DNA from 3 places in the Hominilimicola sp. genome. Region 2 is predicted to be linked to each of the others. Evidence: predicted binding sites of a transcription regulator. Region 2 holds the regulator's gene; each other region holds the start of a gene.
What was found. The regulator HrcA, encoded in region 2, represses chaperone genes, less so after heat shock. The targets are predictions, from matches to a motif close to TGTTAGCACTCNNNNNNNNNGAGTGCTAACA.
Positions count from the first base shown of each region.

Region 1: a site for HrcA is predicted at 7,578-7,608, ahead of htpG (molecular chaperone HtpG). Genes of this name have one in related genera too.
Region 3: a site for HrcA is predicted at 2,249-2,279, ahead of groES (co-chaperone GroES). Genes of this name have one in related genera too.

Region 1 covers NZ_JBKVWU010000050.1:425-13,624, forward strand. The annotation lists gene ACLTU0_RS06840 (copper amine oxidase N-terminal domain-containing protein) at 1-1,535, opposite strand, end outside; gene ACLTU0_RS06845 (trypsin-like peptidase domain-containing protein) at 1,555-2,676, opposite strand; gene proB (glutamate 5-kinase) at 2,892-3,707, shown strand; gene ACLTU0_RS06855 (glutamate-5-semialdehyde dehydrogenase) at 3,704-4,954, shown strand; gene ACLTU0_RS06860 (HAD family hydrolase) at 4,951-5,571, shown strand; gene htpG (molecular chaperone HtpG) at 5,619-7,505, opposite strand; gene ACLTU0_RS06870 (biotin--[acetyl-CoA-carboxylase] ligase) at 7,639-8,595, opposite strand; T-box leader at 8,721-8,956, shown strand; gene pheS (phenylalanine--tRNA ligase subunit alpha) at 8,999-10,018, shown strand; gene pheT (phenylalanine--tRNA ligase subunit beta) at 10,053-12,434, shown strand; gene ACLTU0_RS06885 (rhamnogalacturonan acetylesterase) at 12,520-13,200, opposite strand, start outside.
Region 2 covers NZ_JBKVWU010000005.1:5,478-20,103, reverse strand. The annotation lists gene ACLTU0_RS01285 (glutamine synthetase III) at 1-995, shown strand, start outside; gene ACLTU0_RS01280 (Fe-S-containing hydro-lyase) at 1,087-1,638, opposite strand; gene ACLTU0_RS01275 (HAD family hydrolase) at 1,639-2,673, opposite strand; gene ACLTU0_RS01270 (imidazoleglycerol-phosphate dehydratase) at 2,762-3,379, opposite strand; gene hisD (histidinol dehydrogenase) at 3,379-4,677, opposite strand; gene dnaJ (molecular chaperone DnaJ) at 4,694-5,824, opposite strand; gene dnaK (molecular chaperone DnaK) at 5,946-7,778, opposite strand; gene grpE (nucleotide exchange factor GrpE) at 7,802-8,335, opposite strand; gene hrcA (heat-inducible transcriptional repressor HrcA) at 8,352-9,389, opposite strand; gene hemW (radical SAM family heme chaperone HemW) at 9,563-10,660, opposite strand; gene ACLTU0_RS01235 (CD1247 N-terminal domain-containing protein) at 10,714-11,190, opposite strand; gene efp (elongation factor P) at 11,272-11,832, opposite strand; gene ACLTU0_RS01225 (copper amine oxidase N-terminal domain-containing protein) at 11,973-13,319, opposite strand; gene ACLTU0_RS01220 (C-GCAxxG-C-C family protein) at 13,542-14,000, opposite strand; gene ACLTU0_RS01215 (LamG-like jellyroll fold domain-containing protein) at 14,085-14,626, opposite strand, start outside.
Region 3 covers NZ_JBKVWU010000126.1:252-5,744, reverse strand. The annotation lists gene groL (chaperonin GroEL) at 286-1,908, opposite strand; gene groES (co-chaperone GroES) at 1,929-2,213, opposite strand; gene ACLTU0_RS10170 (hypothetical protein) at 2,431-2,793, opposite strand; gene ACLTU0_RS10165 (transglycosylase domain-containing protein) at 3,031-5,493, shown strand, end outside.

The sequences.
Region 1 (13,200 bases), on a different contig from region 2:
CCTTGAGATGCTTTTGAGAAAAGTTTCCATGACGCAGGAATTGAAAATTGATAATCTCCGACTTTTGCTGTGTTTAAGGTATCCTCAGGGTCGTTTCTCATCAATTTACCGATTTTTGAAGAATCAAGTTCTTCTGCCTTTATGCTGTTTAGAATTGTGTTAAGTTCCATTTCATCGTAATCTAAATTAGTCGTTACGGCAAAATTGTACACATAATCGCCTTTTTCAAAGAAAGTATCGACTGTGTATAAATCGGAATCGGTTGAACCCGAAATAGTTTGAGTGTACTTGTATGAATTAGTACCTGTTTCTGATACCGGGGTAAGAGTGGAATATTTTGTACTTGCATATTTTTCTCTTATGGCATGGTCATTTGTGGCAAGCGAATAAGCAGTCGTGTCACCTGTTTTTGAATAAATACCCAATGAGATGCGTGATGTCGATTCGTTTTTAGGCTCATAGAATGTAAATTCGTTTTCAGTATTATCATCTTCCATTTGATAATTAGCCGGTACATAGAAACTTACTTTATATGTATCGTCTGTGATTTCACGGTATTGTCTTGTACCCTCTGTTTTTACCGTGGAAAGATCATATGTTTCATTATCTATTTTGCCAATCTTAAATGAATCCACTAAAGAAAGTATCATATCTTTTGTTGATGTATCATCATTGATTTTTATCAATGAAGTGATTAAATATCTGTAATCCTTTGTATAGTATTCGTGAAAATCAATGATTTGCTCTTTATTTTTTGCCTGAAAGTGCATATGCTGTGTTCCGTTTGATTCAGGTAATTTTTCTGCATTGATAAGTGTATATGAAGAAAAAGAGTCTTTTCTCTTTGAATATTCTTCGTCAAAATCAACAGTATCTTCTGTTATAGGATAAACGTCTATGTACATTGAACTTTCGTCATCGGCAACGAATTTTGTTGTCATTGCGTCAAGAGTTCTGTCAGCCATTTTCATTTGAGTAGGAGTGTCAATGCTCCATAAATAATAGCTGTCACCTGTTTTTGTCATATCGGTGATACCTGTAACGGTAGAAGAATTATCCATATTTTCTTTTGTTACAAGTATTGCTTGAGTGTCGTTGTCATAACCTACTGTTGCACCGAATGTTTCGGAAATAAATCTTAGTGGAACCATTGTAACGCCGTTTTCGGAAAGTGCAGGTGATTCAAGAAGTGTTTCTGTATGGTCGTTTACAGTTGCAACGATATTGCCGATTTGAAGTTCAATATTTACGGCAGGGTATGTAAGAGTTATTTTTTGAGTATCGCCGTCCCAGTCAACTTTTGCACCAAAAGCCTCTGTTATTACTCTTAACGGTACCAATGTAGTGTTGTTTTCTGTTACATACGGTGTTTCAACTTCTGTTTCAATGCCGTTTATTTTAAGAATACTGTCACCAACGTTGAATGCGATTTCTACTTTGTCATTTGTGTTTTCGTCATTTTCAGCAAGCGCAAAAGGTGCTGCTGAAAGAGCTGTTGCTGCGGCAAGAATTGCAGCGATTAGTTTTTTGTTCATTTTAGTACCCCCAATTTTATTATTTTAGATTAGGAACGATGTCAGTTGAAATTTGTTCACCGCTCCTTGTATAAATTACGTTGATACTTCCCGAAGAGTATGTATCACGCAATGCTTTATTAAAGTCCACAATACTGTGTACTTCAACGCCGTTGATAGAGTTTATAACATCACCGCTTGAAAGTGAACTTGACGAAGATGTTTTTACGGTGACGCCTTTCTTTGTCGGCAGACCGATTCGCGCCTCCCATGAATTTTCAAGTGTAACGCCTAAATCCGGTCTTATGACTTTTCCGTTTTGCTCAAATTGATTGAGTACATAATTAATCGTGTCAAGCGGGATTGAAAAGTTAATTCCCTCAATTCCGACACCTGCATATTTTGAAGAATTAATACCTATAAGCTGACCTTTCATATTAAGAAGCGGTCCGCCGGAATTACCTGCATTGATAGCGGCGTCAGTTTGAATTAACGGATAATACGCGCTCGGAGTGCTGACGTTAAGTCCGCTTACGATACCTTTTGATGCACTGTTTCGCATTGAAAGCGAAAGGGGAGTACCGATTGCAACAACGGACTGCCCTGCGAAGATACTGTCCGATTGCGCGAACGATATTGGCTTTAAACCAAGACGGCCAACCTTTACCAAAGCCAAGTCGGAATCTTTGTCGATTGCCTGAACTTGTCCGGCATAGCTTTCGCCGTCGGAGAAAACGACTGTTATGTTGTCAATATCGCTTACAACGTGTGCGTTTGTAAGGATAATACCGCCTGATTTGATAACTACACCTGTACCGTGAGCGGTAAGTTCATTGTAATTTGAAACAGTCCCTGTCATATATTCGGGTTTGTAATTTCCTACTATTGCAACGACACTTGAACTTGCGTTTTCAATCACTTGAGCAGTGACGGTATCTTCATCGGAATCAATGTAAACACTTCTTGTATTTCCATCCCAGTTTACGTTTGAACCGAGAGCCTCACTGACCGCTCTAAGCGGTATATACGTCGAATCATTCATAATGAAAGCACCTGTGTTTAAGGCATTTCCGTTTACGAATATGTTTATGTTGTCGGACGCATATGCGGTTGAAGAAATCGCTAACATCAGCGCAGTTGCCGCAATTATTTGTTTTTTCATCATTACCTCCCACAATGTTGTATAATATATAATAAAATTCACATTATTGTTATATGATACAATGAAAATTTTGTAAAAATATATTTATATAGTATCATAGAGAGTAAAAAAATGCAAGTGAAATTTTGAAGAATAAGGTAAGATAAAAATGACTTTACAAACTACCCATAAAGCGATATAATAGAAATAACTATATGCTTTATAGGAGGATGGCAATGAACGATATATTAAAGGACGTGTCTATGGCACACAGGATTGTTGTCAAAGTCGGAACGTCTACGCTTACATATGAACACGGAACAATGAATTTAAAACTTATAGACAGACTGTCTATGGTGCTTTCTGATTTAAGAAATCAAGGCAAGGAGATAATTCTTGTTTCATCGGGTGCACAGGGAATTGCACTCGGTAAACTCGGTTTGGCTGAAAAGCCGAAAGATACAAAGGGCAAACAAGCCATTGCGGCAGTCGGACAGTGCGAACTGATGTATCTTTACGACAAAATGTTTTCGGGTTACAACAACACCGTTGCACAGGTGCTTTTAACGCGTGAGGATATTGCAATTCCACGCAGAAAGAGAAATATTCAAAATACTGTTACAACGCTTATTGAAATGGGGATAATTCCTGTTGTAAACGAAAATGATACGGTAAGTTATGACGAAATCGAAATCGGCGACAATGATAATTTATCGGCAGTCGTTGCCGACCTTGTTGACGCGGATTTACTTGTACTTTTCTCCGATATTGACGGTTTGTACGACGATGACCCACACAAGAATAAAAACGCAAAATTACTTCCTACAGTATACGATATTGACGAAGTGAGAGATGTTGCAGGCGGTGCGGGAACAAGCAGAGGTACGGGCGGTATGGTGACAAAGCTTGAGGCTGCCGAAAGAGCGACAAATGCCGGTATTCATATGATAATCGCAAACGGAAACAATGTTGATTCACTTTACGATATACTTGACGGAAAGCCTGTCGGAACATTGTTTGTGTCGAAGAATTTCGATAAGGAGGAAGAATAATGAGCGAGCTTTTGGAAAAATGCACTCTTGCAAAAGATGCAGGATATAAAATGGTTTCAGTAAGTACGGTTACAAAGGACAATGCACTTGAGGCTATTGCAAATGCACTTGTAGAACGTGCCGATGAAATTATTGCGGCGAACAACATTGACATAGAAAACGCAAAGAAAAACGGAACACGTCAAGCTATGATTGACAGACTTACTCTTACAAAAGAACGCATTGACGGAATTGCGGAGGGAGTAAGACAGGTCAAAGCACTTGCCGACCCAATCGGTGAAGTAATAAAAATGTGGAAAAGACCAAACGGATTGACTATCGGTCAAAAACGTGTGCCTATGGGCGTTATTGCAATAATTTACGAGGCAAGACCGAATGTAACGGTTGACGCGGCGGTACTTTGCCTTAAAACTTCAAACGCTTGCATTTTAAGAGGCGGAAGTGAAGCAATTAATTCAAACAAAGCCGTTATGAAAATTATGCAGGATGCGGCATACGGTGTCGGAATACCTGAGGGGACACTAAATATAATAGAAGATACTTCGCGTGAAACAGCAACTCAGCTTATGAAAATGAACGGATATGTGGATTTGTTAATCCCACGCGGCGGTAAGGGACTTATTCGTTCGGTTGTTGAAAATGCGACTGTTCCCGTTGTTGAAACGGCGGCTGGTAACTGTCACGTTTATGTTGACGCGGACGCGGATATTGATATGGCGGTTAAAATTGTACTTAATGCGAAAGTACAACGTCCGTCTGTGTGCAATGCCGCCGAAACTTTGCTTATAGACAAAAAAATAGCGGATAAATTTATTCCTGTTATGTTCAAGGCACTGAAAGAAAAGAATGTTGAAATCAGAGCCGACCAAAATTCAAAAGCAATATTTGCAGATGTAAATGACGCGACAGACGAGGATTATTATACTGAATATAATGATTATATTATGGCGGTAAAAGTCGTTGACGGAATTGATGAGGCGATTGAGCATATTAATAAGTACAACACAAAACATTCTGAGGCGATTGTTACAAACAATTACGAACATTCGCAAAAGTTCTTGAATGAGGTTGATGCGGCGGCGGTTTATGTTAATGCTTCAACAAGATTTACGGACGGTTTTGAGTTCGGATTTGGTGCTGAAATAGGCATAAGTACACAAAAAATGCACGCAAGAGGTCCAATGGGACTTGAGGCATTGACTTCTATTAAATATATAATTTACGGGGACGGTCAGATAAGAGAATGATAGAGTGGATATTTTTCGATGTCGGTTCAACGCTGGTTGACGAAAGCAAGGCGTGGGAAAAACGCGTCAGCGATACGGTAAAAGGGAGCAACATAAGCGTAAGCGAGTTTTATAAATTAATGGACGACTGTGCTTTGAAAAATTTAATTCCGTATGATGACGCTGTTATTATATCGGGATTGAATAGGGCAGAATGGCACAGTGAACTTGAAATGCCTTATGAATATTCTGAAAATGTTTTGTCACAACTGTATGGTAAGTACAAAATCGGAGTTATAGCCAATCAGCCGTTGGGGACACAAAAACGCCTTGAAAAGTACGGCTTGGCAAAGTATATCAGCCTTGTCATATCCTCTGCGGAGGAGGGTGTATCAAAACCCGATATAAGACTTTTTCAAAAAGCACTTGAGAAAGCCGACTGTAAAGGTGAAAATGCTGTGATGGTCGGTGACAGGGTGGATAATGACGTTGCACCGGCTAAAAAGTTGGGTATGAAAACCGTATGCGTAAAACAGGGTATTCACAAGTTAAACACACCTAAAAATGAATTTGAAGTGCCGGATTATACTGTGGATACAATAGAAGAATTATTAAACATATTAAAAGAGGGACACTAAACTGAAATTTAGTGTCCCTCTTTGACGATGGAAGAAAAAACTGTTAATTAAAACAGCTTTTCAAGCAATTTATTGGAGCGTTCGATAAACTTTGTCATTTGTTCTGCCGGCAAAGGACTGTGGCTTATTTTCGCTAAGTCGTAAACATGTTCAATAACAAGATTTGCGTCCTCGTCATTTAATGTATCTATTTTCTTGATAAGTGAGTTGTTTGAATTTAGTACAAGTGTAAATTCATCGTGGAACATATCAGCCATACCTGCCATTTGCTGACCGTAAGCCTTATACATCTCCTGCATACGTCTTGACTGTTCACCAAGCAAAATTACGGCAGGGATTGAATCGTCTTTAAGTGACTGCACTTCGATTTTCAATGTATCGTCCTTGATTTCATTCTTGAACTTTTCGATCAACTTTTCTTCTTGTTCTTTAGTTGAATCGTCTTTTTCTGTGTTGTCCGAAATGTCATTTATGGCGGAATCAATACGTTTGAATTTAACACCCGTCTGTTTCATTTCAACAAGTGAAATAAAATGTGTATCCATCATTGACGGAAGTACAACGGCATTAAGTCCTTGATTTTTGAACATATTGATGTACTGTGATTGAGTTTGCGGATCGGAAACGTAATAAACGTCTTTTTCTTCCTTACCGTCAAGGTACTCGTCCAATGTCAAATATTTACCGTCAATATCCTTATAAATAATTACGTCCTTAACTTTTTCATAGAACTTTTCATCTCTTAAGCAACCGTATTTAATGAAGATATTGATGTAATCCCAATACTTTTCATAGTTTTCACGTTCGTTATTATAAATACTTGCAAGCTTGTCCGCAACTTTCTTTGTAATATGTGAAGAAATTTTCTTAACATAACCGTCATTCTGCAAGAAACTTCTTGATACGTTAAGCGGTAAGTCAGGACAGTCGATAACACCCTTCAAAAGCATTAGAAATTCGGGAATAACTTCTTTTACGTTGTCGGCAACAAATACTTGATTGTTGTATAACTTTATCTGTCCCTCTTGACCTGCAAATTCATGATTGATTTTAGGAAAGTACAAAATACCTTTTAAGTTGAACGGATAGTCTACATTAAGGTGAATCCAGAAAAGCGGTTCGTTGAAGTCCATAAATACGTTTCTGTAAAATTCCTTGTATTCTTCGTCTGTACACTCCGACGGCTTTTTCATCCAAAGCGGTGTTGTGTTGTTGATAGGCTTTGGCTCTGACGGTGTATCGTCCTCGTGCTCGTGTTCATGTTCATGATCATGACCGCAGTCACAGTGATCTTCGTGTTTGTCCTCAGGAACTTCAACATATATTTCAATAGGTAGGAATGCACAATACTTATGAAGAATTTGACGGATTGTGCTTTCTTCAAGAAATTCTTCCGAATCTTCGGCGATGTTAAGAGTTATTGAAGTACCTCTTTCTGTTCTGTCACCGTCTGTTAAGTCAAATTCCATACTTCCGTCACAAGTCCATTTTGCGGCTTTTGCACCGTCTTGATATGAAAGCGAATCAATTTCAACACTGTCGGCAACCATAAACGCACTGTAAAAACCAAGTCCGAAATGACCGATAATTTGAGAACCTTTGTCGTCCTCCTCTTTGTACTTTGAAAGGAAGTCGCTTGCACCCGAAAATGCGATTTGATTGATGTACTTGTCGATTTCTTCGGCAGTCATACCGATACCGTTATCACTGATGACAAGCTTTTTAGCGTCCTTAAAGATTGATACGGTAACTTTGAATTTTTCGTTTTCGTCAATTTGAGCTTCACCGATACTTGCAAGTTTCTTTAATTTTGTGACCGCGTCACAACCGTTTGAAACAAGTTCTCTAAGGAAAATATCCTTATCGGAATAAAGCCATTTTTTTATAATAGGGAAAAGATTTTCACTGTCAACTGAAATATTACCTTTTGCCATATAAATCACTCCTTGAAGTTAATTAATTTATATAATATATATTAATACTCAAAGTAAGATTTGTCAATACAAAATTAGCACTCAACAGATGTGAGTGCTAACAATTTACAATTTATTCATAATATATTCGATTTTAGATGTAACCGTAGATACCTCTGACTGAAACTTCACCGGAAGTGACGTGAATAATACCGTTTTCGGTTTGTACGGCGAGTGAGCCGTTTTCGTCAACGTCAACGGCAGTTCCGCGAACCGTTTCGTTTTTGAAAATGACGTTTACTTCTCTGCCGAGCGTGACGCAACACTTTTTGTATTCATCAAGAATTGCACTGAGTCCGCCGTCGAGAAACTTCTTATAATAATATTCAAATTCGTTTAACAATTTTGCGATTAATTCGTTTCGCACATATTTGTGACCGCTTTCGATAAACATTGAAGTAGCCTTGTCGGCGATGTCGTCATCGAATGATTCTGTGTTTACATTTACACCGATACCGCATACAACGTAGTTGACCATATTTATCTCAGCAGACATTTCGGTTAGAATACCGCAGATTTTTTTACCGTTAATAACAATGTCGTTAGGCCATTTAATCATTGAATTAAGACCGATAGCCTTGCAGACAGCAAGACCTGCAACGAGCGTTATTTGCGAAACTTCAAGCGGGGAGATTTCGGGCTTTAAAAGGATTGAATGCCAAATGCCTATCCCTCTTGGAGAAGTCCAACCGCGTCCGCGGCTGCCTTTGCCGTGCGTTTGCACTTCGGCGATAAATACACTGCCGTCCGGCGAGGTATTGCTTTCCTTTGCACGATTGTTTGTCGTGTCGGTTTCATCATATATAAATAAGCTGTGACCGATAAAATCGGTGGTAAGTCCGCTTTTTATGCCGCTTTCGGTTATGATGTCGGGCGAGGAAATAAGGCGGTAGCCTTTGTTTGTGACCGATTCGATTTTGTAACCGCTTTCACGCAATGATTTAATGTGCTTCCATATCGCCGTTCTTGAAACGTTCAGCATTTCGCTTATGCGTTCGCCTGAAATATATCCGTCTGCATTTTTTAATATATCTAAAATTTCTTCTTTCAATTCAAATCAACCCTTTCGGGATAAATTATATAATTTTTTGTTAAAAAAATCAATCCTTTTAAATAATTTTGTGTTATTGATTGACAAAATAAAAAAAAGGTGATATAATATTTTATTATTGAATATTAAAAGCAATGATGGAACAAAGTAAGGTATATACCGCCTAAAGAGAGTATCGGTTATTGAGCTGTGAGTCGATACGGTAAGGATTTATTTGAAATTTCATTCCGGAGCTGCATAGGTGAAAGCGGTTTGCAAGTAGTCTGTGACGGGTAGTGCCGTTATACATAATTGAGTGCCGATGTTTTATCGGAAGTCGGGTGGTACCGCGGAGTTTGAATTTACACACTTCGTCCCTTATGGGACGGAGTGTTTTTTAATTTATATCGAAAGGAATTTTGAAATGAGAGAAAAGTTAGAAGAAATCAAAAAAAATGCCCTTGATGTACTTCAAAAAGCAACTGACATTGATGCTCTTGAAGAAGCAAGAATAAAGTTTCTCGGTAAAAAGGGTGAACTTACTGCCGTACTAAAAGGTATGGGACAGTTAAGCAAAGAAGAAAGACCGCAAATCGGTGCGCTTGCAAACGAAATTCGCGGTGTAATCGAAAACCACATAGATACGAAGAAAGCGGAATTTTCAGAAAAGCTTGAAGAAATCAAGCTAAAGAGCGAAGTAATCGACGTTACAATGCCGGGTAAGGCACAAAAAACAGGTAAACTTCATCCGCTTACAAAAGTAATGAACAACATTAAAGACACATTTATCGGAATGGGTTTTGAAATCGCGGAAGGTCCGGAAGTTGAGCTTGACTACTACAACTTTGAGGCACTTAACATTCCACCGAATCACCCTGCGCGTGATACTCAGGACACATTCTATATAAACGAAAATACGGTTTTGAGAACACAAACTTCACCTATCCAAGTTCGTGTTATGGAAAAGAAGAAACCGCCTATCAGAATTATAGCACCCGGAAGAGTTTACAGAAGTGACGCGGTTGACGCAACTCACTCACCTGTATTCCACCAAATCGAAGGACTTGTAGTTGACAAGGGTGTTACAATGGCAGATTTAAAAGGTACTCTTGAAATGTTTATCCACCGTCTTTACGGCGAAAATACAAAAGTACGTTTCAGACCTCACCATTTCCCGTTTACAGAGCCGTCAGCCGAAGTTGACGTTTCGTGTTTCGCTTGCGGCGGTAAAGGCTGCAGCGTATGTAAAGGCGAGGGCTGGATTGAAGTTTTGGGCTGCGGTATGGTACACCCTAAGGTACTTGCAAACTGCGGTATTGACCCTGAAGTATATTCGGGCTTTGCTTTCGGTATCGGTCTTGAAAGAATTGCAATGGGTAAGTATGATATTAACGACCTTAGACTTTTCTTTGAAAATGATTTGAGATTCTTAGACCAGTTTTAATATATTATTCGGAAATTGAAAGGAATGAAATATAATGAATTTACCTATGAGTTGGCTTAATGACTATATGGATATAGACGTTACGCCGAAAGAATATTCAGACAGACTTACAATGACAGGTTCTAAAGTTGAGGGTTGGGAGAATATGGGCGAATCTGTTCAGAATGTAGTTGCGGGTAAGGTGCTTACCTGTGAAGATCACCCTGACAGTGACCATCTTCATGTGTGTACGGTTGACGCGGGAACAGGCGAGATTTTGCAGATTGTCTGCGGTGCGCCGAATGTAAAAGCGGGTATAATCGTTCCCGTTGCACTTGTCGGTGCGGTACTTCCTGACGGAAAAATTAAAAAAGGCAAGCTTAGAGGCGTTGAATCTTACGGTATGCTTTGCTCACACGATGAACTTGGGATAACAGAGGATATGCTTGGCTATGAACCTGAATACGGTATTCTTATTCTTCCGGACGATACAAAAATCGGTACGGATATTAAGGATATATTCGGTATGAATGAAACTGTCGTTGAATTTGAAATCACTTCAAACAGACCTGATTGTTTCAGCATAATCGGTCTTGCACGTGAAACAGCGGCGTCATTTAATAAAAAGTTCACTATTCCTGAAGTTAAGTTTAACGAAAACAGTGAAAATATCGCCGATACAATCAGCGTTGATGTACAGGACAAGGATAAGTGTAAGAGATACTGTGCAAGAATGGTTAAAAACGTTAAAATCGGTCCGTCACCGAGTTGGATGCAGGAAAGACTTCGTGCGTGCGGTGTAAGACCTATCAACAATATTGTCGATATAACAAACTATGTACTTCTTGAATACGGTCAGCCTATGCACGCATTTGATTTGAGAGATTTACAGGATAACAAAATTATCGTAAGACGTGCAAATGACGGTGAAGTTATAAAGACTCTTGATGAACAGGACAGAACACTTACTTCAAACGACCTTGTAATCGCAGACGGCAGCAGAGCTGTTGCTATTGCAGGTGTTATGGGCGGATTTAACAGTGAAGTTAAGGACGATACAACAACTGTTATTTTTGAATCGGCTACATTTGACGGTGCGTCTGTAAGACTTACAGCACAAAGAGTCGGTCTTAGAACAGAATCATCATCAAGATATGAAAAGGGACTTGACTATAACAATACAGTTCCTGCCGTTGAAAGAGCGTGTCAGCTTGTAGAAAAACTTGGCTGCGGTGAAAATGTCGGCGGAATGATTGACGTTATGGGTAACGTAACAGATATGCAGCCGCTTGCTTTCAGACCTGATAAAATTAATGCGTTCCTTGGAACAGACATTTCGACAGAGGATATGGTTAAGTATTTTGACGCACTTGAAATTAAGGTTGACCTTGACAAGATGACTGTAACTCCTCCGTCATTCAGACCTGACCTTGAAGGTGAGGCGGATATTGCGGAAGAAGTTGCGCGTTTCTACGGTTACGATAAAATACCTGTAACACTTCTTTCGGGCGAGGCTACTTGCGGAATGAAAACAGAACGTCAGCAGGTACAGGACAGAGTGAACGAACTTCTTACAGCACAAGGTATGTACGAAATTTACACATACACATTCACAAGTCCGTCAATATTCGATAAACTGAATATTCCGAAAGACAGTGAAATGAGAAACGTTGTAAAAATTACAAATCCGCTTGGCGAGGACACATCGGTAATGCGTACAACTACTATCGCAAGTATGATGGATATATTGTCAAGAAACTATAATTACAGAAATCCGTCTGCCAAGTTGTTTGAAATAGGAAAGATATTTATTCCGACAACGGACGGTGAACTTCCGAACGAACCTGTTAAAATCACAATGGGTATGTACGGCGATAACGTAGATTTCTATGACATTAAGGGTATATGCGAAACAATGTTTGCACAACTTAACGTAAAGAATGTTAAGTATGAGGCCGTAACAGATAACCCGACATTCCACCCGGGAAGATGTGCAAAGATAAGTGCCGGCAATAAGGTAATCGGCATAATCGGTGAAATTCACCCTGCAGTAAGCAGAAAATACGGAATTGAAACTCCTGTATATATTGCCGAATTGGATTTTGAGAATGTATTCCTTAATATTAAGACCGATATTAAGTTTAAGGAACTTCCTAAGTATCCTGCCGTAACTCGTGATATAGCAATGCTTGTTGATAAGACAGTTCCTGTTGCGGATATTGAAAATGTAATCAAAAAGACATCGGGTAAAATGCTTGAAAGCTTGCAGTTGTTTGACGTTTACGAGGGTAAACAGATACCTGAGGGCAAAAAGAGCGTTGCATACAGTGCTATATACAGAAGCGCAGACAGAAGTTTGACAGGTGATGAAGTACAGAAAGTATTTGATAAGGTTGTTAAAAATCTTGAAAATCAAATCGGTGCTCAATTAAGATAAGATATAAAAAACTGCATTTTGATTTTATTCAAAATGCAGTTTTTGTTATTTTGTAGACAAAACCGTTATGTTTTTGTCCGCTTTACTAGATATTGGTGATGTCTTTGTCAAGGTCGGCAAGCTCGGACGCTTTCGGAACGTTGACAAGACCGATTGTTTTTAAGTGTTCGATTTCTTTTGAATTTTGCGGTTTGACACTTGAATCGTGTTTTGGCATTTCGATGTTAATCATATCTTTTTTGATTAAGTCTGCTATCGGCTGAACGTTGTTTTTAATCATTTCGTTTGCAACAAATCGTGCAACGATGTTGCCGCCGATATCGTTTGTGTGGGTGTAATCGCGGTCAGTGCCGTTGCCCCAGAAATAATCCCAAGCTTTTACCGCTCCTGCCGCCTCAAAAAATTCGGTTGTGCGTGACCACAAGTCGATAAACGGTACATTCATTTCGTCACATACGTTTTTAACTGCTGTTCTGTAATCACCGAGCAAGTTAAGAAGGGTTCCGTCCTCTTGGAATATAATTCTGTTGATTGGTGAACATATTATCGGATTTGCACCTTTTTCGCGGACAAAGTTTACAAAATATTTTAAGTTTTCCGTGTAACCGCCGAACGCGTCAAGAGTATCTATTTTTTGGTCGTTGTGACCGAACTCGATAATCAGGAAATCACCCTTTTTGATTTTGTCTTTGAATGCGGTGAAATTCACATTTTTAAAATCTTCGGTTGTAGAACCTGATTGAGCGTGGTTTTCAACCGCAATGCC
Region 2 (14,626 bases):
ATTTACTTAGAGTATCTGTTGCAACAGCAGGTAATGACCACAGACTTGGTGCAAACGAGGCACCTCCTGCTATTATTTCAATGTATCTTGGTGACCAGCTTGCAGCAGTTGTTGACCAGCTAAAGAGCGGTAAGGGTGTTAAGTATGAGGCAGGTAAGCTAATCGAAACAGGTGTTGAATCACTTCCTGATATTGAAAAAGACACAACAGACAGAAACAGAACTTCCCCATTTGCATTTACAGGTAACAGATTTGAATTCCGTGCTCCGGGTTCAAGACAGTCAATCGCAGGTATCAATATCGTTATCAATGCAATCGTTTCCGAAACACTTACAGAAATCGCAGATCAACTTGATGGTAGCAAGGACATTTCAAAAGATGCTCTTGAACTTGCAATCAAGATTTTCAAAGATCACGAAAGAATTATCTTCAACGGTAACGGTTACAGTGATGAATGGGTTGCAGAGGCTGAAAAGAGAGGTCTATATAACTTAAAGACAACTCCTGACGCTATGCCTTACTTCGTAACTCAGAAGTCAATCGACTTGTTCACAAAGCAAGAAGTATTTACTGATGTAGAAGTTAAGACAAGAGGCGAAATCATGATGGAGGATTACAACAATACACTTCATTTTGAAATGCTTACAATGCTTGAAATGGCTAAACAGGAAATTCTTCCTGCTTGCCTAAAATATACAAAGTTCGTTACAGACGATATTGCTTCAAAGAAAGCACTTGGTCTTGACGCTCCTAAGGAACTTGAAAAGGCTCAAAGACTTACAGAGCTTACAGAGGATCTTATGATTAAGATTGATACTCTTGACGCCGCTACAGACGTTCCTGACGTTGACGTATACGCAGTGGGTATGTATTATAAGGATACTGTTCTTCCTGCTATGGACGCACTTCGTGAAACAGCCGATACTCTTGAAACAATCGTTGCAAAAGAATACTGGCCGTTCCCAACATACACAGATTTACTTTATCTTGTATAATCTAAAGAAACTTCTTTCTTTGTTATAAATATAGTAGCAACAAAAAATCCGATGGAACAAACCATCGGATTTTTTGATATTTATATATATTTTATATTTCTCTGTACTTTGCCTGACCTATTTCGTAAAGGTCGTTACCCTCGCAATCTATAAGCACGACTGCCGGGAAATCTTCAACTTCAAGTTTTCTGATTGCCTCCGTACCCAAATCGTCATATGCGACAACTTCGGCTTTTTTTATCGATTGTGCAATCAATGCACCCGCACCGCCGATTGCGCCAAGATACACAACTGTATTACGTTTCATTGCGTCAACAACTTCTTTGCTTCTTGCACCCTTGCCTATCATACAGCCAAGTCCGTTATCTAAAAGCATCGGCGTGTACGCGTCCATTCTGCCGGCTGTAGTCGGTCCGCAAGAGCCGATAACTTCGCCGGGTTTTGCAGGACATGGACCTGCATAATAAATCACGTTGTCGGTCAAATCTATCGGGAACGGTATTCCGTTTTTGAAATTTGTCGTCATTCTTTCGTGTGCCGCGTCACGCGCGGTGTATATTGTGCCTGTTATAAGCACGCTGTCGCCTGCTTTCAGGTCTTTAATTTTATCCTTTGTAAATGGTGTTGTGAGTCGTTTTTCCATTTATTCTCCCTCCACTAAAAAATCTTCTACACTTTTTAAAATATAGTTCGCCCCAAGTTTTTCAAAATAACCTCTTGCTCTCTCGCCTTGTATTCCCGTAAGCACCGCACAAAAGTCAGCACCCATCGCCTGTGCCGCCAGAATATCCGCACCTGCGTCGCCGACAACAAGTGTAGTCTTTATTTTCGCTTTATCATAATCGCCGTCAACAATGCGTTTATTGCTGTAATCAGTGCCGTAAAGTGCCTTTAGGAACATATATGGGTGCGGCTTTGTAAGTGCATTGTTGTTAAGCTCTTTTTCAGCCTCGACAACATTATCATAATTACAAAGTCCGTTTTGTGCAAAATACTGCTTTATCCCCCAATTTTCAATCGGCGGCAGCATTTCTATATACGGTCTGCCTGTACCTGTACACACGCGTTTATTTCGGCTTAAAAGACTCATTATTGCAATAAGCTTATTCTTATCGACAATCGGTTCTTCCTTATATAAAAGCCCCGTTTTGCCCGTATTAATCGGTATATAGCCAAAAGTCTTTTCAAACAGTTCATCACCAAGAAACCACGTCTGAAATATATCTCGCATAGTCGTCCACATAGTTCCGTTGCGTTTCAGCCATTCATAATCAAAACCTGTTTTTTCGGCACATTTAATTGCAAGATTATCGTATTCATCAATAATATTGTCTGACAATGACCTTGCATATTCAAGCACTTTGTCAAAATAATTCCAATCAGTTTTTCCGTTGCATATCCATGCTATAAGCACCGTCACATAACCTAAATCCCAATTTGAATTAACGCCCTTGCCTTTTAAAACGCTTATCAGCTCATCGTCTGAAAAAACGCGGCTTCGGATTTTTGAAATATTTTGCATACACTCTGCGGCATTAATTTTTTGACCGCTGTTGTAATTCAGATATTCCCAGACAGTGAGTGCCGCACAATTCCAATAATTCTGTTCACTTGTTATAACACCGTCCATATCAAATATAACGGTATCGTATTTATCAAGAAATTTTGCGAGTTTCATATTTTTAATACTTTGTTCCTTTCAGATTTTATCTGTTTTCAGAAATAGGGACACTAAATTTTAGTGTCCCTATTTAGTGTCCCTAATATTATTCTATTACCCAATCAATTTTTCCGGCTACACCGCTTGTTTTGCCCTTGCGGCTTTCAGATACTTCAAATACCTTATTCAAAGCACTTCCGAAACTACGGTATATTGCCTCCCAAATATGATGTCCGTTATGACCTTTTACAAGGTCAATATGAAGTGTACACATAGCCCCCTGTGCAAAGCCTTCAAGGAATGTTTCCAAATCCTCCGTATCCATTCCCTCGACTTTTTCACTAAGCTCAATACCGTGATAATCAATATCGCAATATGCTCTTGATTCAAAACTCAACGCACATTCCGCTTTTGCCTCGTCTATAATACCGACTGCGTCACCGAAACCTCTCGCACCGTCTGTACGGTCGATATATTCCTTTGCCGCCTTACCAAGTGCAATACCTAAATCTTCACATATAACGTGTGTCAAAACAAATTCATCAAGCTTTAAGTCAACATCAATATTGACCTCACCGCGCCATGCAATATGCTCAATCATATGATTTAAAAACGGTATAGGTGTCTTTATGTACTTTCTGTAATCCTTTTTAAGCGGTGCAAAATCAAGCACAACGTTCATTTCGGATTCGGTTGTTTTTCGGGTAACTTTTATCTTTTCCATTACTTTCTTTCCTTTACTGCCAAACCATGCGTGTCAAATCCTTCGACCTTTGCAAATCTGTAAGCGTAATCTCTTACATTTTCAAAACCGTCTTTTGACGCATAGCCTACTGATGAACGCTTTAAGAAGTCTTGAACACTTACTGATGAATAAGTCTTTGCAAAACCGCCTGTCGGCAAGATTGCGTTAGGACCTAAAACGAAGTTACAAAGTGTTACAGGTGTGTAATCGCCAAGAAGAATTTCACCTGCATTCTTAATCTTAGGAAGTGTATCAAAAGGCTTTTCTGTCATAACTTCCATATGTTCAGGTGCGTATTCGTTTACGAAATCGATTGATTCGTCAAGCGAATTTGTAAGAATTACACCGCCGTATGTTGTAAGGTTTGTTTCTATAAATTCTTTTCTCTTCGGAGAAATCTTTTCAAGCTGTCTGTTTACAATCGGAACAACCTTTTCAACAAGTTCCTTTGAGTGAGTAACAAGAAGTGCGGCACTGTCAGGGCCGTGTTCAGCCTCAATCATCCAGTCAAGAGCAACCTTTTCAGGGTCAGCCTTTTCATCTGCAAGAACAATAATTTCACTCGGACCTGCCGGCAAACCTGCGTCAATATGGTTTGCAAGAACTCTCTTTGCGGCAGTTGCATAACTGTTACCCGGACCAATAATTTTATGACACTTAGGAATTGTTTCAGTACCGTATGCAACGGCTGCAACGGCTTGAATACCGCCTACTTTATATATTTCAGTGATACCGATTATCTTTGCCGCAGCCAAAATAGCGTCGTCAACTTCACCCTTTTCATTCGGAGGTGTTACAACAACAATCTTAGGAACTTTCGCAACAACTGCCGGTATACCAAGCATACACAAAACTGATGGGAATGAACCCTTACCGTGAGGAACATACAGACATACGTCAACTATTGGAGTAGTCTTTTCGCCTACCATAAGTCCGTCATCGACCATAGTAAACCACATTTCCTCCGGAAGTTGCTTTTCATGGAAATCGTATATGTTCTTATAAGCATATTCAATAGCCTCTCTTGTTTCCTTATCAAGGTTATTGTAGCCTGCCTCTATCTCTTCAGGTGTTACTTTCATTTTATCAGCAGTAAGCTGTACACGGTCAAACTTTGCAGTATATTCCAATACTGCCTCGTCACCACGTGCCTTGACATCATCAGAAACTTCTTTGGCAACTTTCATTTGTTCTGTAATATCAAGCTCTGCACGTTTCATTATGAAATCATACTGCTCTTTTGTCATTTTTGAAAGTTCATAAATATTCGGGTTCATTGTCTTCCTCCTAAGTTTATTTGTTCAAGAAATCTTTCATCTTTTCTGCAAAAGATTTCTTTTGTTTATAATTTTTATCTTCTTCAAATTCACGCAAAAGTTCTTTTTGCTTTGAATTAAGGTTTCTCGGCACTTCTACGTTTACGGTAACGTATTGGTCGCCTCTTACCTTACTTCTGATTGACGGAATACCTCTGCCCTTCATTCTGAATTTTGAACCTGTCTGAGTTCCCTCAGGGATTTTCAGCTCAACAGGGCCGTCAAGTGTAGGTACTTGTACGGTTGCACCCAAAGCAGCCTGTACAAATGATATAGGCATATCTATAAATACATTTGTTCCCTCACGTTTAAACATCTGATGCGGATGTACTCTTATTGTAAGAAGTAAGTCGCCGTTAGGACCGCCTTTATCGCCGGCCTCGCCTTTACCCGAAAGTTGAATTGTCTGACCGTCATCAATACCTGCCGGAATATCAACTTCTATCTTCTTCGACTTTCTTACCTTACCTGTACCGCGACAGTCCGGACAAGGATCTTTTACAATCTTACCTTCACCGTGACAGTGCGGACAAGTCGTAACGTTAGTCATATAACCCAGTACAGTTCTTTGTTGTGTACGGATTTGACCTGTTCCGTGACAATGCTGACAAGTTTGTGCAGTCGTACCCCTTTTAGCACCGCTGCCGCCGCAAGTTTCACATTTTTCCTGTGCCTGTATACTCATTTCTCTGTGACAGCCGAATGCCGCTTCTTCAAAAGTTAGATCAATAATCTTACGAATATCAGCACCGCGTTTTGGTCCGTTTCTTCTTTGACCGCCGCCGAATCCTCCGAAACCGCCTCCGAAGAAATCGCCGAATATATCGCCAAAGTCAAAACCGCCGCCGTTAAAGCCACCGCCGCCCGCTCCGAAGTTCGGGTCAACACCTGCGTGTCCGAATTGGTCGTATTTACTTTTCTTTTCAGGGTCAGAAAGCACTTGATAAGCCTCGTTTACCTCCTTAAACTTTTTCTCCGCCTCTTTATTGTTCGGATTAAGGTCAGGATGGTATTTCTTACTCATCTTTCTGAATGCCTTTTTTATTTCATCATCAGAAGCACCCTTTGAAACTCCGAGCACCTCATAATAATCTCTTTTTTCAGCCAATTTTTTCACCTACCTATGATATTATACTACAATATTTTAGTTTTGTAAAGTGTTAATACAAAGGCTCTGTTAAAAGCCTTAAAAGGACGGACATTTGTCCGTCCTTTTAGCGTTTTCATTATTATTGTTGATTGTTATCGTCGTTGTCAACTTCTCTGTAATCAGCCTCATAAACACCGTCATCATTTGGTGCACCCTGTTGTGCATTAGGATCACCCTGCGGATTAGCTTGCTGATACATTTGCTGTGCAACTGCGTAGAACTTTTCTTGAAGTTCGTCTGTAGCCGCCTTAATAGCTGCCGAGTCTGTACCCTTTAGAGCCTCTTTAACCTTGTTTACTTCAGTTTCAACCATTGACTTTGTATTATCGTCAATCTTATCACCTGCATCTTTAACAGCCTTTTCACATTGATATACAAGTGATTCTGCGTTGTTTCTGATTTCAACTTCTTCTTTACGCTTTTTATCTTCTTCAGCGTACTTTTCAGCTTCTTTAACAGCTCTGTCAATATCTTCGTCACTTAGGTTAGAAGATGCTGTAATAGTAATCTTCTGTTCGTTGCCTGTGCCAAGGTCTTTAGCACTTACGTTTACGATACCGTTTGCGTCAATATCGAATGTAACTTCAATCTGTGGCACACCTCTCGGAGCAGGAGCAATTCCTGTTAGATTGAAACGTCCCAAAGTCTTGTTGTACTGAGCCATTTCTCTTTCACCTTGAAGAACGTGTACTTCAACAGAAGTTTGACCGTCTGCGGCAGTTGAGAATATTTGTGATTTGTTTGTAGGGATTGTTGTATTTCTTTCGATAAGCTTTGTAAATACACCACCCATTGTTTCGATACCAAGTGAAAGCGGTGTAACATCAAGTAGAAGAACGCCTGTTTCTTCACCGCCAAGTACACCTGCCTGTCTTGCAGCACCTACTGCAACACATTCGTCAGGGTTGATACCCTTATTAGGCTCTTTGCCCATTTCTTTCTTAACAGCCTCTTGTACAGCAGGAATTCTTGAAGAACCGCCGACAAGAAGGACTTCATCGATTTGTGATGCGTTAAGACCTGCGTCATTCATAGCGTTTCTGATACATGTAAGTGTTCTTGCTACAAGGTCAGCTGTAAGTTCATCAAACTTAGCTTTTGTAAGTGTAATATCCATATGCTTTGGACCTGTTGCGTCAGCTGTGATGAATGGAAGATTAATGTTTGAAGTTGTTGTTGTCGAAAGTTCAATCTTTGACTTTTCAGCAGCCTCTTTTAATCTTTGCATAGCCATCTTATCTGTTGAAAGGTCTACGCCCTCTGTTTTCTTAAATTCGTCAAGCAAGTAGTTGATAATTGCCTGGTCGAAATCGTCACCGCCAAGGTGAGTATCACCGTTTGTTGAAAGAACTTCAAATACGCCGTCATCAATATCAAGGATAGATACATCGAATGTACCGCCGCCAAGGTCGTATACCATTACTTTCTTACCTGTGTCGCTTACGCCGTATGCAAGAGCTGCGGCAGTAGGCTCGTTGATAATTCTCAAAACTTCAAGACCTGCAATCTTACCTGCGTCCTTTGTAGCCTGACGCTGTGAGTCGTTGAAGTAAGCAGGAACTGTGATAACAGCCTGTGTTACAGTTTCACCAAGATAGCTTTCTGCATCTTGCTTTAACTTTGTAAGAATCATTGCCGAGATTTCTTGTGGTGTATAAGCTTTACCGTCGATTGTAACTTTTTCGCTTGTACCCATTTTTCTCTTAATTGACATAATTGTTCTGTCAGCATTTGTTACGGCTTGACGCTTTGCAACCTGACCTACAATTCTTTCACCGTCTTTTTGGAATGCAACAACTGAAGGAGTTGTTCTTGCACCTTCGCTATTAGTGATAACATTAGGGTTACCGCCTTCCATAACAGCCACACAACTGTTTGTTGTACCTAAGTCTATACCTATAATCTTTCCCATTTTTAATTCCTCCTAATTTATAATTAATTTGCTACTTTTACCATACTGTGTCTGACTACTCGGCCGTCCTTATATATGTAGCCTTTCATCAAATCCTCGACAACCGTATTGTCATCGATTGTTTCATCTTCAATGTGCATAACCGCATTATGAAGATTAGGGTCAAATTGTTCACCCTCTGCCTTAATCGGCGTAACGCCCAACTTTGAAAGTGTTTCATTGAACTGTTTTAAAACCATTTCAATACCGTCTTTCATTTTTTGACCGTCCTCCGACTGAACTTCAGTCGCAAGCGCTCTTTCAAGGTTGTCGCCTATCGAAAGAATTGCACCGACCGTATCAATTACCGCGTCACCGTAACGCATATCTTTTTCACGCTGCGAACGCTTTTGGTAGTTGTCATATTCGGCATACAGACGCATATATTTATCAGTCTGTTCTTTCAGCTTTTCTTCAAGGACTTCCTCGTTTGACTTTTCTGCCTCTTTAGGTTCAGCCGTTTTTTCTGTTTCTTTATCTAATGTCTCCTCATTGACTTCCTCATTCTTCTTAGCCATCTGATTACCCCTTTCTCTACTCATCACTTATATATTCGTTGAGTATTTTATCTATTTCATTTGAAATAAGGTCAAGGCTTGCAAAAACCTTTGAATAATTCATTCGTTTAGGTCCGATAACTCCGATTTTTCCGGCTTTTTTATTGCCAAGTGAATAATTGATAGTTACCAATGAGCAATCCTGCAATATTTCAAAATCGTTTTCTTTACCGATTTTAGCCTCAATTCCGTCAGCGTCGCTTGAGGCAACAAGCTTTTTCAAATTTTCTTTGTCATCAAGGAAAGTAAATATCTTTTCCGCTTTTTCAACATCGTTGTATTCGGGATATTTCAATATTGACTTTGCATTGTTGACATATATTTCTGTTTCACCGCTGTCCGTTATCGTTTCATACACAAAGTGCATTATATCAATCAAAACTTTCGGATGAAGTGAAAGTCTGTTTTCAATATCTTTTTGAATATCCTGTATCTTATCAAACGTTATCTCTCCGGCTTTAAGTCCGGCAAGATGTTCGTTTAATATATTTGCAAGTGACATACACGTTGCACTGTCAATGTCGATATTCATTACCTTGTTTCTTACAGTTCTTGTTACAACAATAAGCATTACCGTTTGCGTGGCAATCGGCACAAGGTCAATCTTGTTAATTTCAAATTCCTGCTCCTTAGGCGCTGTAACAACCGTTGTATATTCGGTAAGATTTGACGCTATTGCACCGGCATATCTAATCAGCTTTTCAAGCTGACTGACACGCGTTTCAAGTACGCTTTGCAGCTGTGCAACTGCCTCCATACCTATCTTATACTTCCGCATTAGCGAATTAACGTAAAATCTGTATCCCTCATCTGACGGAATACGTCCCGCCGAAGTATGCGGTTGTATCAGATAACCCATTTCTTCAAGGTCTGCCATTTCATTACGGATTGTCGCGCTGGACAAACCCAAGTTTTCCTTTTTTGAAATCGACCTTGAACCGACAGGTTCAGCAGTGCCTATATATTCATCAATGATTGCTTGCAGGATTTTTCTTTTTCTGTCGTTCAAATCCATATACAAACATTCCTTTCTATCTTTAAACAAGATGTCATATAAGCATTTTCTTGTTAGCACTCATACACCTTGAGTGCTAACAATTATAAGATACCACTATTATACCCGATTGTCAAGTGATTAATATAACTTTTCATAAAATGTTCATAAATTATCCCATATTGCCAAATTTCTTATACAAACTCGCACAAAATCGAGTTTGACACGTTAATCCCGTCCAATGTAAGACTGTATCTTCCGTCAATATATTGCATAAGTCCGAGCTTTATAAATTTATCAAATTCACTAGCGAATACATCATTTATATCCTTGCCGAAACGCGACTTAAAATCAGTTTCGCTCACTCCCCTGTTCATACGAAGTCCGGTAATCATAAATTCTGCTATCTTATCATTTTCGGTCAATTCAATTACTTCCTTTTCCGCACCGCCGATATATTCGTTTATGTCGGACGTGTTGTAAAAACGGCAGTTTCCGATATATGAATGTGCCGCCGTACCTAAGCCGATATACTCCTCACCTGTCCAATACTTCACGTTATGCCTGCACTCGTATCCGTCCTTTGCGAAATTCGATATTTCATATTGCTTAAAGCCGTTCTTACTGAGAAAATCGACTGTATACATATACATTTCTCTGTCAGTATCTTCATTCGGAATATCAAGCAGTCCTTTTGAATATTCCTTTTCAATAGGTGTTCCGTCCTCTATTATAAGACTGTATGCCGATATATGCTTTACAGGCAAGCTGACAGCTGTGTTTAAAGTATTTTTTAAGCTCTCAAATGTCTGTGACGGAAGTGCGGTCATAATGTCAAGATTTATATTTTGAAAACCCATTTTATCTAAATGACAAATTGTATTATATGCCGTCTTTGCGTCGTGTATTCTTCCGATTTTTTTCAGTTCATCATCATTGAACGATTGTACACCTACGCTTATGCGATTTATACCGCCGTTTAACATTGCTTTAATTTTATCATCATCTATTGTTCCCGGATTTGCCTCTGTCGTAAATTCGCAGTCACTTGCAGCGTCAAATACATCAAAACACATTTTCGTAACTTCTTCGATTTGTTTCGGTGTTAAAATTGACGGTGTACCGCCGCCGATAAATATCGTATCAATTTTTTCTCCCCTGTATTGTTCCGCCTCACGCTTTAGCGCGTCAACGTATTTGTCCGCCGTATCCTCCATACACGGAAATGATACAAAATCACAATACTTGCATTTTTGTTTGCAAAACGGTATGTGAATATAAAGTCCTTTCATAAGTCACCTCAATAAAAAAAGGACTTAACAGTCCTTTTTTATTCAATTCAATATTAATGTTCGTGTCCGCAGTCGCAGTCGTCATCGTCACAATCGCAATCAAACTCAAGTTCGATTTCTTCGTGACAGTTCGGACATACGATAGCGTTATCATCGTCAATCATATCAAAATCAATCATAACGTCTTCACCGCAGTTCGGACATTGAATTTCAAAATAATCATTTCCGTCACTGTCGTAATCATCGTCATCATAATCGTCGATATAATCATCGTCGTCATCGTCATCATAATCGTCATACTCATCGTCACCGTACAAATCGTCGGCAATTTCAAGTACACAATCATCAAGCTCGTCAACAACATCTTCAACATCATCAACTCTTGAGTTTAATTCTTCAATAGTATCAGCCATTTCAGACATAACATCAAGCAATTTGATAATAAGCTTACCTTCGTCACTCTTTGGGCTAAGGTCAAGACCGTCTGCATAACCCTTTAGATATGAAACTTTTTTAATTAAATCTTCCATAATTAATCTCCTTTCATTCAAAAGGCTGAAAGAAAATTGTTCACAACACAAAATAAGTGCCGTGTGCGATTTTATTCAGACTTATTTTACTCTTTCCATGTATTCGCCTGTTCTTGTGTCTACTCTGATAACTTCGTTCATATCAACGAATAGAGGTACTTGAATTGTAGCACCTGTTTCAAGAGTAGCAGGCTTTGTAGCGTTTGTAGATGTGTTACCTGCGAAACCAGGTTCTGTATCAACAACTTCAAGTTCAACGAATGTAGGCGGTTCAACACCGAATACGTTACCCTTGTAAGACATAACCTTACATACGTCATTTTCCTTAACGAACTTCATTTGTTCTTCGATTTCTGACTTAGCAATGTCAAGCATATCGAATGTTTCGTTGTCCATAAAATGATAGAAATCGTCATCACCGTATGAATAAGCCATATCCTTTCTGTCGATATGAGCTTCTTCAAACTTTTCTGTAGGTCTGAATGTCTTTTCAACGACACCGCCGCTGATTATGTTCTTAAGCTTTGTTCTTACGAAAGCAGCACCCTTACCAGGCTTAACGTGCTGAAATTCTACGATTTGAAATACATTACCTTCGTGTTCAAAGGTTCTGCCATTTCTAAATTCACCAGCTGTAATCATAAATTAATCCTCCTGAATCTTTTGTAATTTAATATTAATAATTATATTTTAATATATTTTGTCTAAAAAATCAAGTATTTATTAGTTTTTTTTCCTTTTTATTATTACAGGTTTAAAACTTGTAAATTAATAAAATGATATTAGCGTACTATCGCCGTTCTGCTATCGGCATCCCAATCTACGTCATATCCCATATTTTCCGAAAGGAAACGTAGCGGTACCATTGTTTTATCATTTATCAATCTTGCAGGCACGTCCATTTTAGCGGGTTTATTATTTATTCTTGCGTTGACGTTATCTATTGAAAATGTTATTTCTTTATCACCAAGCGTCGCAGTTGCTGTTTTCGTTTTTCCGTCCCATTCAACATCTGCTCCCATTTGCTCGAACAAAAACCTCATAGGCACAAGCGTGCTGCCGTCCTCGATAACCGGCGGTACGTCAAAGCCGAGAATATTACCGTTAAACTCAATATAAGGCGTATCCGACGGGCATTTTTCATTTAATACATCTTCAATATCTGCCATATCATATTCTATTAATCTTTTTCTTGTCTGTAAAACAAGTTTATCTTTCCACAAAGTACAATTAAAAATATGTTCATCATCACTGTCTGCAGGGATTGCTATATCAACAGAATATACACCGTCACGAGATATTCTGAATGTATCAACATTATCATATTGTGTTTCAACATAGATATTACCCTTTGCTTTATAGTAACATGTTATAGGTCTTTCTTGCACAACTTTAATTAAATCCGACTTATTTTTTTCTATGAACATATCTTTTACTTCAAATCTGTAATCACTTGCATTAAAATTTACCAACTCTCCTTGAAATACAAGATAATTTCTGCCATTGCTTTGTGGCATACTACTCCTTTCATTATCAATTTGCCAATCAATTGCATCATAAGAATAGTAAATAGTATTTTTACTTTCAAATTCTTGTGGTCCTAATTGTGTGTATTCCTGTGTTTCAATATAATAAATACCGTCTATATATTCAAAATCGGTTAACGGTTTATCCAACTGAAATTCGCTTACCAAATTAAAATTTTCATCAAATGTATATATTGGTTTAATTATCGGACCATGTGTTCTTGTCATTTTATCTATAATTATAGAAGGGGTGAAAATTTCATCATATACAATATATTTATCCCCATAATGCTTAATGTTTGTCACATACTGGTGGCGAATTTTTCTACGTACCTCATAGCTAAGATCCATATCACTCCACTCTACCAAATCATCGGATTTTGTAAATTTAGTATCAAAGAGAGAGCATTGTATAAATTCAGTACCCGTCCACCAAAAGAAGTTCCCTTCTTGATTTGACAGAACATGTATATTATGGTAGTCAAAATAAGCATCTCTAATCTTATCATAACTATTTGCTTTTAAAACTACTGTTTCTGCATTGGCACTTAATGTTGTTGATAATAAAACAATAAATAATAATCCTATCATAAACTTTTTCATTCTTTTATCCTCCCCACAATACAAAAAGGGTGCAAAGTCTTATTTGTTGTCAAAGACTTTACACCCTTTAATAAATCATTATGTCCTATGCTGTTTTGTTTAATTCAGCCTTTAACTGATTGATTTTACTGTCTATTTTATCAGTTGTTATTAATATATTTACATTATAACATATATTTTTCAAACTGTAAATACTTTGTCAGTTAAAAACTGCAAGATACATTATCTCGTGCAATGCGATTGGATATATTCGTCAAGTATTTTTGCCGCAAGACCGACTTTATCTTCGCAAGTGCGTTTCTTATAATATTCTTCTGTTCTCTTTGACGGAACGGGACTGTTATCTTTTCCGTCAAGTCCTAAAAGTTCTCGGCATATAATAGAGCCTGTTTCCGCTTTAAATTGATTTGCGAGTTCCTGTACAAGTGCGTAGGTATCTTTTTTACCCTCATAATCTTTCGCGTCGTCATATCCGTACAAAATTCCGATAACCATAAACATTCCCGTTACAGCACCGCAAACTTCTCTCATTCTGCCCATTCCGCCGCCGAATGATGACGCAAGTCTCAGTGCCGTCTTTTTATCCATTTCCATCAAGTCGCTAAACGCCGCCACCATTGCCTGTGAGCAGTTGTATCCCTCTTTAAATGCCTGTCTGGCAAGTTCTTCTCTTTTGTTCATATTAATCACCTTACGTTTTTATTTTAATTATACCACACCTGTCAACAAAAAAACTGCGAGCAACAATACCCGCAGTTTTTCACATTATTCAGCTGTTAATCTTTCATATTCAGCCTGTGTAATCGGCATTACAGTACCGTGACGATATGTACCGTCAAACGAGAAGTCTGAATCTGCCGTAAATTCACCCTTTGTAATATCGGTTGTTACAAAAGGCTTATAGCCCTTACTCTTTGAGAAGTAGTCAAGAAGTAAGCACCATTCATTTTTACCGTTTAATTTATAAATTGTAGGACCTTCATAACCTGTCATACTACTCAAATTATAGTTTGCAACATCTTTCCAATCACCGCTTAGAGATGTACACTCCTGCATTGTGATACTTGATTTTGCCTCATTCTTTGTAAATCTGTAATATGTACCCTCATGGTCGATAATAGTTGTATCAATAACCGCGTTAGGCTCTTCTATATACAATTCAGGAGCAGAGAATGTCTTGAAGTCCTTTGTATAACTTCTGTAAATTCTGTACTTTTGATAGCTGTCATCGCTTACAACCGATGCCCAGAATACCATATATTCATCCTTTTCAGGATCATAGCAAGCCTCCGGCGCCCATGTACAAC
Region 3 (5,493 bases), on a different contig from region 2:
ATGAAAGGGGGTATGCTTATGAAAAGTAAGCATATTGTTACATATGGCAAAGAAATTGCTTTTTGCAGTTTTGATAATTATCGCTATATTGATAATTTTCACCATAAAAGTACAATAGCCGCCCTCTCACCCAGGAACGGCTATTGAATAAATAGTTCTTTTTGGGCATAACCGCTTGAGGTTTGCCTTTTTTCTATTTTTATTATATAACTATAAATTAATTTTGTCAACACATAATGAAAAACACAGACTGCATTTTGCAATCTGTGTTTAATATTATTCAAATTAATACATTCCCATACCAGGATCCATCGGAGCGGCCGGAGCTGCCGGTTCAGGAAGGTCTGTTACAAGACTTTCTGTTGTAAGTACCATAGACGCAACAGATGCTGCATTTTGAAGTGCACTTCTTGTAACCTTAACCGGGTCAACGATACCTGCCGAAATCATATCAACATATTCTTCAACAAGTGCATTAAATCCCTTACCTGTTTCACAAGACTTAACCTTATCCACGATTACACTGCCTTCAAGACCTGCATTCTTTGCGATTTGCCAAGCCGGTTCTTCAAGTGCTTTAAGTACGATTTGAACACCTGTCTTTTCATCACCTTCAGTTTTTTCAAGTAAAGCCGCAACAGTAGGAATAACATCAATATAACTTGTTCCGCCGCCTGCAACGATACCTTCTTCAACAGCCGCTTTAGTAGCTGCAAGAGCGTCTTCAATTCTAAGTTTCATTTCTTTCATTTCTGTTTCTGTTGCCGCACCGACTTTAATTACAGCAACACCACCTGCAAGTTTAGCAAGTCTTTCTTGTAGCTTTTCCTTATCAAATTCAGATGTTGATGCCTCAAGTTCACGTCTGATTTGTGCAACTCTGTCTGCGATTGCATTCTTATCGCCTGCACCGTCAACAATAATTGTAAGTTCCTTTTGAATCTTAACTTGCTTTGCTGTACCAAGTTGTGAAATTTGTGTATCTTTCAAATCAAAGCCAAGTTCTTCACTGATTACCTGACCGCCTGTCAAGATTGCAATATCTTGCAGCATTTCCTTACGTCTGTCACCAAAGCCGGGAGCCTTTACAGGTACGCATACGAATGTACCGCGAAGTTTATTAACGATAAGTGTTGAAAGAGCCTCACCCTCAACATCTTCAGCGATAATTACCATCTTTCTGCCTGCTTGCATAACTTGTTCAAGAAGCGGTAAAATTTCTTGAATATTTGAAATCTTCTTATCTGTAATAAGAATGTATGGGTCGTCAAGAACTGCCTCCATTTTTTCTGTATCAGTTACCATATAAGGTGTGATATAACCTCTGTCGAATTGCATACCTTCAACAATTTCAGAATATGTTTCGGCAGTCTTTGATTCTTCAACTGTGATGACGCCGTCTGCTGTTACCTTTTCCATTGCCTCTGCAATTAGCTGACCGATTTCTTCATTAGCAGCTGAAACCGATGCAACTCTTGCAATATCTTCCTTACCCTGAACTTTCTTTGCTGTAGAAAGCAGCTTTTCAACAGCCGCGTCAACAGCCTTTTGGATACCCTTTCTTACGATCATAGGGTTAGCGCCTGCCGCAACATTCTTTAGTCCTTCACGAACAAGTGCCTGTGCAAGAAGTGTAGCTGTTGTTGTACCGTCACCGGCAACGTCATTTGTCTTTGTTGCAACTTCTTTTACAAGCTGAGCGCCCATATTTTCAAATGGATCTTCAAGTTCAATTTCCTTAGCGATTGTAACACCGTCATTTGTGATTAGCGGTGCACCGAATTTCTTATCAAGAACAACATTTCTGCCCTTCGGGCCAAGTGTGATTTTAACTGTATTTGCAAGTTGGTTGATACCGCTTTCAAGAGCGTGTCTTGCGTCCTGTCCGTATTTAATTTGTTTAGCCATAATAATAACCTCCTAATATATTAGTCTACTATTGCAAGTATGTCGCTTTGACGAAGAATTGTATATTCCTCACCGTCAACCTTGACTTCTGTACCTGCATATTTTGAAGTAAGTACCTTATCACCAACGGAAACTTCCATCTTAACTTCCTTTCCGTCTACAACACCGCCGGGACCTACTGCAACGATTTCAGCCACCTGTGGCTTTTCCTGTGCCTTTGAAGTAAGGATAATTCCGCTCTTTGTCGTTTCCTCTGCTTCAAGCATTTTTATAACAACTCTGTCTGCCAATGGTTTGATGTTCATTATATATTACCTCCTAAAATTTTAATCAAGTTCATTGTTAGCACTCACACTTCTTGAGTGCTAACAATGCTATTATGTTCTTTTTTGCTCTATTTAGCAAAGTCCGTTTTTTTAATATATTGCTATATTTACTCTTATTTTCTTTATTTTTCTTTTTATTACGTTCAATATCTCCCTTTTGGTGTTTTAACAAATTGTTCATAAACTTAATACTGCTTTAACTTACGAAGTTTTCAAACATCTGTTGTGCCTCATCAAGATTATCAAATTCAACACCTTTTTTTAGTTCATCAATATCCTCGCTTGGAAATACATTTTCGCTTATTTCTTCACTCAAAATTGCCGTTTTATTATTCCCTACACATTTATTAATTTGAAGTAAACCGTTCTCAACCTTAACTTCATATACTGTAGTTTTTACATCATTTGCATTCACCTCTTCAACCGCCGCAACCGTAGGCATAGGAGTCGGCACACTGTCGGACACACCTATTCTGCCGATAGCGTATCCGCCTCCGAAAAACAACGCTACAAGTAATACATATGACGAAACAATAAGTGTATTCTTTAAAATTTTCATAATTTATTCCTCATTTCTTTTAATATTTTTTCTTAAATTATTCCCTTTTTGTCCCAATTTTATACTTTGCATAAGACTTTGAAAAATAAATGTTGCAAATTTATGCAATTTAGGATATAATTAAAGTATGCAATTATCTTTAAAGAAAGATTGAGGCTTTTAACAGCCCCGAAATCAAAGTAGACATACTCTCACATTTTGTCTACAATCTTAATAAAAAAGATAGGAGAAAATATTATGGCTGATAATAACAGAAGAAACAGACCAAGCTCCGGATATGGCTCAAATGATAATTTCAACTGGGAAGAGTATGATATGAAAACTTCGTCAGCTTCAGGCGCTCCGAGACGTCGCAGACAAGCGGCATCCACAAAGCCTACAAGATCACCGCAGGCAAGTTCTTCATCATACAGAGAAGTACCGTCAAGGCGCCGGACTCAAACAACTTCCCGCAGTAAGAAAAAGCAAAAAAAGCAGCTTACTCCGAAACAGATTCAATTCAGGAAACGCTTACGGCTTACATTCTTTGTTGCGATTTTTGTGGTAGTTGTAATTGTATCCGGTATGGGCATAGGAATGTATGCCGCAGTATCACGTGAAATTAAAGATATGAATATTCAAACTCTTGCTTTGAATTATTCTTCATTTATATATTACGAAGATGCCGCCGGCAATCCGCAGGAACTTGAACAAATACAATCCGATTTTAACCGTATATGGGTAGATTCGTCGCAAATACCTCAAGTTATGAAAGACGCTATTGTTGCCATCGAAGATGAACGTTTCTACAAGCACCACGGTGTTGATATAAAACGTACACTCGGTGCAACGGGTAAATGGCTACTTTCAAAAGTCGGTATCGGCTCGTCAAACTATGGCGGTAGTACGATTACTCAACAGGTTATAAAAAATATAACCAATGAAAAAGAAAATACACCTTCGCGTAAGGTCAAAGAAATGATGCGTGCGGTTGCACTTGAAAAACAGCTTACAAAAGACGAAATACTTACAATGTATCTGAATATCGTATATTTCGCTAACAACTGTAACGGTGTTGAGGCTGCCGCAAACACTTACTTTAACAAAGACGCAAGCGCCCTTACGCTTGCCGAAGCGGCATCAATCGCAGGTATAACACAGTTCCCGTCAGAATACGATCCGTTTGTACATCCGGATAAGAATATCGAAAAACGTAATCTTGTACTCGGCAAAATGCGTGAACTCGGTTATATCACAGACGCTGAATATGCAGAGGCATCAGGCAGTGACCTTGTTGTAAGCAACGCTTACAGGAAAAATCAAGGACGTATTACTTCATACTTTGTTGACCAAGTTGTAAATGACGTTATCGCCGACCTTATGACTCAAAAAGGTTACTCGGAAGATTTTGCAACCCAACAGGTATACAACGGCGGTTTGAAAATTTATTCAACAATGAATCCCGACATTCAAAATATAATGGAAGGCATATTTACCAATACGTCTAACTTCCCTTATACAGGCAAGGGTGCTCAATCGGCAATGATTATAATTGACCCTTACACAGGTAAAATTCGCGGTCTTATAGGCGGTCTTGGCGAAAAGACTGATATTCGCGGTTGGAACAGAGCCACTCAATCAAAACGTCAACCCGGTTCATCAATTAAACCGCTTTCGGTTTACGCACCGGCGGTTGATATGGGTAAAATCACAGAAGTCGATACCGTAACAGACGAAGAAATAACAATCGGCAACGACAAGTGGAAACCAAAGAACTCATACAACGACTTCTTAGGCGATATGACAATTAAAGAGGCGGTTGCACGTTCGGCAAACATTCCTGCCGTAAAGGTATTGGATATGGTCAACCTTACAAACTCATTCAACTACCTACAAAACAAATTCCATATCACAACACTTGAAGAAAAAGATAAAAACTACAGTTCTCTTGCACTCGGCGGTCTTACACAAGGTGTAACCGTTGAAGAAATGGCGGGAGCATATTGCACATTCGTAAACAGCGGTAAATATATTAAGCCGTATACTTACACAAGAGTACTTGATTCAACAGGTCAGGTTATTCTTGAAAACACATCAAACACAAGTCAGGCTATCAGCCCTGCGGCAGCATACATTACAGCTGATTTACTTTCGGGCGTTGTAAACAGCAGCGTCGGTACAGGTAAAGGTGCAAAGCTTGACTGCGGTATTTCAACATACGGTAAAACAGGTACAACAGACGATGACTGCGATAAGTGGTTTGTTGGTTTCACACCGTATTATGTAGGCGCTTGTTGGTACGGTTTCGATACTCCCGCATCAATTTCAGCGGCAGGTGTTTCGGGCAATCCGACAGTTACCGCATGGAATCTTGTAATGGAAAAAATTCACGAATCGCTTAACCCTAAAGAAATCACAAAACCAAGTAATGTTGTTGAGGCACAGGTATGCGAATACTCCGGTATGCTTGCAACTGACACCTGCCCTACCACAACCGCTTACTTCGTTGAAGGAACACAGCCAAAGGCATATTGTGACGCATCACACGCAAGCAGACGTAATAAATCAACGCAAACACCTCTGTCAACAGTTGCACCGGTTGATACTCCAAGCGCTATGCCTACAGTAAATCCTGCGACTTCGGAAACACACGAAAATCAAAACGGCAATAATTCAAATACATCTTCAGGTATAAATTCGGGTTCTTCGTCAAGTACTAAC